One region of the Tissierella carlieri genome, then DNA from elsewhere that is predicted to be linked to it. Evidence: riboswitches for the same ligand, from Rfam matches in the RefSeq annotation. Region 1 holds a riboswitch; the other holds the start of a gene.
What was found. Region 1 has a riboswitch for FMN ahead of KQI38_RS02110 (ECF transporter S component). Riboswitches for the same ligand answer to the same signal wherever they lie in the genome.
Positions count from the first base shown of each region.

Region 2: another riboswitch for FMN. It lies ahead of ribD (bifunctional diaminohydroxyphosphoribosylaminopyrimidine deaminase/5-amino-6-(5-phosphoribosylamino)uracil reductase RibD); the one in region 1 lies ahead of KQI38_RS02110 (ECF transporter S component).

Region 1 covers NZ_JAHLOH010000013.1:134,012-137,435, reverse strand. The annotation lists gene KQI38_RS02120 (hypothetical protein) at 1-471, opposite strand, end outside; gene KQI38_RS02115 (PadR family transcriptional regulator) at 471-803, opposite strand; gene KQI38_RS02110 (ECF transporter S component) at 981-1,589, opposite strand; FMN riboswitch at 1,734-1,853, opposite strand; gene KQI38_RS02105 (MarR family winged helix-turn-helix transcriptional regulator) at 1,981-2,412, shown strand; gene KQI38_RS02100 (carboxymuconolactone decarboxylase family protein) at 2,490-2,843, shown strand; gene lpdA (dihydrolipoyl dehydrogenase) at 2,864-3,424, shown strand, end outside.
Region 2 covers NZ_JAHLOH010000031.1:52,174-55,597, forward strand. The annotation lists gene KQI38_RS09515 (riboflavin synthase) at 1-568, opposite strand, end outside; gene ribD (bifunctional diaminohydroxyphosphoribosylaminopyrimidine deaminase/5-amino-6-(5-phosphoribosylamino)uracil reductase RibD) at 575-1,663, opposite strand; FMN riboswitch at 1,853-1,970, opposite strand; gene KQI38_RS09525 (DUF1648 domain-containing protein) at 2,248-3,363, opposite strand; gene KQI38_RS09530 (GntR family transcriptional regulator) at 3,379-3,424, opposite strand, start outside.

The DNA.
Region 1 (3,424 bases):
TATTAAACTAATATAGATAAATGCTATACCCCATCTTCCGAGTGCTTTGAAACTAAACAATTTAGCATATTCATATAAGCTTATTGAAAAATATACTAAATATATAAAAGAACCCCCTACAACAATTAGCCATGTTTTATTAAAAGATTTTAAAATAATCACGCTTACAAAAAAATATATAAATGTCAGTATAATGAAATAAAATGTAGTAAATGAGCCTATATTAACAAGGGTTTTTTTCAATGCTCCAAGAGAACTACCTTTTTCTACTTCTCTAATTGCTTCCTTATAATCAACCATCATTTCAGTTGCCCTCTTATAAGACTCTTCCTGTGTAATCCCCATATTTAAACAATCATTATATTTATCTAGCATTATGGAGTATAACTCATCACGAACTTCCAGAATCTCCTTTGTTTTAGGGTATAGCAGAAACTTCCTATTTATATATCTTTTTAATTTTTCCTCCATTATAGCCCACTCCCAATCAAATTATTCATAATAATAGTTATTTCCTTCCATTCATTGACTTTCTGAATATATATTTCCCTACCTTGGGGGGTAATTCTATAATATTTTCGCCTTGCACCGCTTTCTTCGTTTCCCCAATAACTTGTAATTAATTTATCTTTTTCCATACGTTTGAAAGCAGTATAAACTGTAGCATCTTTAATATCTATTAATCCTTTTCCGCGCTCTATAATAGTTTTCATAATTTCATAACCATATGAATCATTCTCCATAAGAATGGCTAAAATGATAGTTTCTGTATTTCCTCTCAAAACCTCGCTTGAATAACTCAATTTATCTCCTCCGATACCTAATCAGGTTAGATATATTGTAACCCTATTGCCAATACATGTCAATATATATAATCCTCACTTGAAATGTGCTCTTATCTTCAAAAAATTGCTAACCTAGCATTCATTGATAAGAAGTTTAAATAAAAAAATTGATAGAGAATGTTCTCTATCAATTTTTTATTTATGAAGTATAGGCGATACTCTTTTATATATTAATAATGTTAATGCTGTTATCATAACACCTTTTAGTAGATTAAAAGGTACTACTGAAATTAGCATCATGGTTTTTAAATCTGTTATATTTTTGTTTATTGCAGTACCCATATCTACAAATACTTGTATATCCTGCCCCATTAGCTTTGCATATAGGGGAAACATTATAAAGTAGTTTGCAAGGGTAATAACTATAGTCATGATTACAGTTCCTAATAATAGCCCTACTACAGCTCTTCCAAAGGTCTTCTTCTTATAATATACAAACCCTGCTGTATAAGCAAATGCAGAACCTACTACAAAATTAGCCAATTCTCCTACTCCACCAGTCGTGCTTCCTTCGATTAAAACATTTAATACATTCTTTAAAAGTTGAATTATTACTCCTGCCATAGGTCCTATGGCAAAGGAACCAATTAAAGATGGTAAGTCACTAATGTCAATCTTCATAAATGTTGGCGCTAAAAATGGCATTGGAATTTCAAAAAACATAAGAATAAAAGAAATTACTCCAAGCACAGAAATCTTTACCATGGTTTTAGTATTCCATGTCTCTTTACTTAATGTGTACATAAAATCCCTCCAAAAGTTTTATTTTCTCGGGATTATCGCAGTTTTGCAACTCAAATCTATTTGCTCGCTGTGTTAGGTCATAAAAAAATCCCGAAGAAAATCTCCGGGGTCCAAAAATAGACTAATCAAAATAATTTAAGTCTACTACATCTTCTTCCATCCAGACTGTAACTGTCGGCCTTGGAATCTAACCAAGTCAACCGAATTTATCGGCTCGCGGGCTTTACCGCCGGTGAGGACTTACACCTCCCCCTGAAGATATATCTTAATTTAATTATAAATCTCCATATATCTATTGTCAAGTATTAATCATCCTCAAAATATAATACTCCCCTCTTTCACAAAACCTTAATCATAGGTTATAATATATATAGATAGGAGAGTGTTTATATTGTTTGATTTAGATGCATGTATTTCTTTTATTACCAATAAGGCAGCTAAAAAAATGGCAGATGAATTCAATGATAGATTGATGAAATTAGGCATAACCAGAGTCCAATGGATAGCCCTTTATTATTTGGGTAAATATGATGGAATCAATCAAAAGGAATTAGGAGATTTAATGGATATAAAGGAGTCCACAGTTGCCAGATTAATAGATAGAATGGAAAAGGAAGATTATATTCTTAGAACTAAGGATAAAAATGATAGAAGAATAACTATCATTTCGTTGACAGATAAAGGTAAACATTATAGAGAGGAACTATTACCGGAAGGCCAAAAGATGGCAGATACTTTCACTATGGATATTTCAGAAGAGGAAATTCAAATATTTTTGAAGGTAATAGAAAAAATCTTATTAAATATAGGTCAAAAACTGTGAAAACTTTGTTGACCTTTTATATTATACTTGCTATACTAAATATTAGTATAGCAAGTATAATATAAGGAGGAATTCAAATGTCCAAAGGTCCAAGAGATTATTTAAATGAGTTTATTAACGGTTTACAAGATGTAGGTATTAGTAATGAAAAGCATTTAGGTGCATTCATGAATTTATTAGGCACTACTTATGAAGACGGCGCCCTTGATACTAAAACAAAGGAATTAATAAGTGTTGCAATTGGTGCTTATAATCGTTGTGAATACTGTATAGCCTTCCATGTTTATAAGGCATTAGAAAGCGGTGCTACTAGAGAGGAAATTATGGAGGCCGCTATGGTGGCAGTAGCTTTCGGTGGAGGTCCTTCTATGGCATACTCTTCAACCTTACTTAAAGCCAGCATAGATGAATTTGAAAACGATTTCAAATAATAGGATTGGGAGGAAGTAAAATGATTCTCGAAGTCAAGTTTGAAGGCTTAAATGGAATTAAGAAGGGTAAGGTTACTAAGATTTATAAAAAACCTGGAGATAGCATAGACCCAAATACTCCTTTACTTGCAATAGAAGTAAATAAAACAACAATGGATTTAGATGTGAATGTAAAGGGAGTTATTAAAGATATAAAAGTAAAATTAGGAGCAAATCTAAAATTAGGAGATATTTTGGCAGTAGTAGATGGAGAAGAAGTTCAGATTGAAAAGAAAGAAGAACCTTCCTTTGACTATTTTAAAGGTTTAATAAAGCCTAAAGAAGAAAAGCTAGATGCTAAAGTAGCTATAATAGGTTCAGGTCCCGGTGGTTATGTGGCTGCTATTAGGCTGGCTCAATTAGGGGCAGATGTAATCCTTGTTGAAAAAGATAGCATAGGGGGAACATGCCTAAACAGAGGATGTATACCTACAAAGTCTTTGGTAAAATCTGCAGATGTCTTTAAAAATATTAAGGAATCTCACAGCTATGGCTGCAAGGTTGAAAATTATAGTCTAGACATTAATGAGGTAATCTCCAGA
Region 2 (3,424 bases), on a different contig from region 1:
CAACATACTTACCTATAAGGTCACATTCTAGATTTACTTTGTCACCTCGTATTTTATCTAGGAGTGTTGTATTTATACTAGTATGTGGGATTATAGAAACCTTAAATACATATTCATCTACATATGCTACAGTTAAGCTAATTCCATCAATTGCAATAGAACCTTTTTCAATTATATATCTAAGTATGTCTGGTGAAGCCTTTATAGTAATCCAAGTAGCATTATCTTCTTTTTCTCTTGAGATTATTTCTCCTACTCCATCTATATGACCACTTACTAAATGTCCTCCTAGCCTTTTATCTAGGGCTAATGCTCTTTCCAAATTTACATAACTCCCTATTTTGAGAACCCCTAGATTACTTCTTCTTAGGGTCTCAACCATAACATCAGCCTCAAAGCTATTGTTGTTTATCTTTGTAACTGTTAAGCATACTCCATTGGTGCAAATACTATCTCCTATGAAAGTTTTGTCTAAAACCAAAGATCCGGAGATTGTAAGTGTGAATGATTTCTCTCCTCTTCTTATCCCTTGAACTTTACCTATTTCTTCTACTATTCCTGTAAACATTTTAAATCACCGCCTTATATAACCTTCTATCAATATATCTTCACCTATAGTTCTATAACTTACCCTATGAAGTTGAAATGCATTTATTAAGCACTCAACTCCACTACCGCCCACTGGTGTTTTTGATTTGTCTCCTCCGATTATCTTTGGAGCAATATAGACTTGGACCTTATCAACTATAGATTGTTCAAGAGCAGAAAAGTTAAGAGTAGAACCTCCCTCAAGAAATACACTATCAATATTTTCCATAGCTAGCTTTGACATAAGGTCTTGTAAATCCACCTTTCCTTCTAGACTTTCAGTAATTAATACCTTAACCCCTTTGTCTTCAATTTCAATTTTCTTTCTTATATCTGCCTGAGGCGTCGTAGCTATTATGGTTTCTGCTATATGCTGCTTACCTAAAACCTTAGAATCTATAGGTATCCTAAGACTACTGTCTACTATTATTCTTACAGGGTTATTACCATTTTCAATCCTACAAGTTAATTCTGGATTATCCATTATTACAGTATTCACGCCTACCATAATTCCTGCCACTTGATCCCTAAGGCGATGTACATTATTTCTCGACTCAGAACAGGTGATCCACTTTGACTCACCTATCTTAGTTGCAATCTTCCCATCTAAGGACATGGCTGTTTTCATTATGACAAAGGGCTTTCTTTCTACTATATATTTCATAAATATTTCGTTTAACTCTCTACATTCCTTTTCTAAGATTCCTGTTTTGACCTCTATACCTGCATCTATGAGTTTTTCAACTCCCCTACCTGAAACTAAAGGATTAGGATCAAGTGAACCAATAAAAACCCTATTGATTTTTTTATCAATTATTTTATCTACACATGGTGGGGTTTTTCCGTAATGAGAGCATGGTTCTAGTGTTACATAAAGAGTAGCTCCCTCTACATCTTCAGTTGCATTTTGGAAAGCCTTTACTTCTGCATGTGCTTCGCCATAGCACTCATGATATCCTTTACCTATTACTTTATTTTTTTTTACTATAATTGCACCTACCATAGGATTGGGATTGACCTTTCCTCTACCCTTTTCAGCTAATTCTAGTGCTAACTTCATGTATTTCTCGTGCATAAAACACCTCCTATTCATACTAACTGAAACAAATTTCTAATATAAAAGCCCTGATTACAAAAATCAGGGCTTTTATATTAGGAATAACTAATATTCTTAATATAATCTTAATAAAAATGGCTCTGAAATATATAATATTTCAGAGCCTAGTACACTAAAAATTGATAGTATTGATTTACTAAGATTCATATTGTTCTTCTTTCATCCAGACTTTACTGTCGGCTTCGGAGTTTCACCGAATCATGCCTATCTAAGGCTCGCGGGCTATACCGCCGGTAGGGAATTGCACCCTGCCCTGAAGAATTATTTAGTTTTCAAGGCCATTATATAAGATTTATTTTATTATGTCAACAAATAATTAAAGTGATGGTCCCCATCACTTTAATCTATTATGCAACTCTATTATTTTATTAGAATCTTTGTAATTTATTATGAAATACGCTTTTTTCGTCTTAATGATTATATATGGTGATTTGTTTTCATGAATTCTTGGTATAAGGAAATACTACTTAAAATATCTAATACCAATTCCTGCAAAACCAAACAATACAACTAATAGATGCAATATATACATATTACTCTCTCTATTCAACTAATAATAATATCACTATAATCATTACAAAAGGTAGAATCATAAAAAACATTCCAAAAGGTCTTCCTGCATTTACAGTCCATCCTATTCCTATTCTCTTTTCTACAAATATAGAGGAATCATCTGGATTATAATAAATTGTATTTCCCAATTTCCATAGCCTATCATCATCGATATCATATCCTTTGGAAGTGTTTTCCTCTTCTTTTAATTTTATCCTATCTCCACCTTGCCCCAATACTATGCTCAATGCTATAGACCCTATTATTATAATTCCATAGATTGTAAAACTGTAAATATTAAATAATTTCATATTTGAGAATATTCCTAATGTCATCATATTTAAAGCTGTAAATAAAATCTCTATTAAAGTTAGTGTAACAATAAAATAAATAGACCATGCCTTTCTGAATATAATATTCTTTTTTAAAGAAATTTCAGGATCATTAGGATTTATTTGCTGCTTTGATCTTATCATAAAATAATAGGACATATATACTATTATGGCCATCAACACTTGTGTAAGAGGCATTAATAATGCAGTAAACATAGATTTATTCATATATCCATCTACATTTCCATTAATGTCCCAATGAGTTGGAATCTTCTCTGGTAAAGATGGATACATAGTTAAAGATAATGCTGTACTTATTAATATTATAATTACTGAAACTAAAAACCATCTTTGAGGTACAGTACTGTCTTTCGCCCTATCTCTACTAAATTTAGTATCGATAACAACTACTTTACCTTTCAGCTTATCCCATTCTTTTTCTTTCTTTAGTTCTTTTGACTTTTTATTCCATCTTATATATATTAAAAAAAGTATTCCTATATAAAGAAACACAGATAATGTAAATATATGAATATTATCTATATAATATATTAAAAGAGAAATGATAACCAAAACAGGTATTCCAACAATAAGATTTTCCCTTTTAAATCCCTTAATAATGTTCTTAACCTCATCTGTTTCCATCTTTTCTTCTGGTATTTTCACTCCAAGAAGTATATTTTTTCTTGTTATTCTAGGCATTAATATTTGCATTATAAGCAATATCAATAATACAACTGAATTAAATAATACCATAACTATCCTCTCAGACATGCTGTCACCCCCATACTATCTATCTTCTTTATCTTTCAGTTTGTCATAAAATCCACTACAA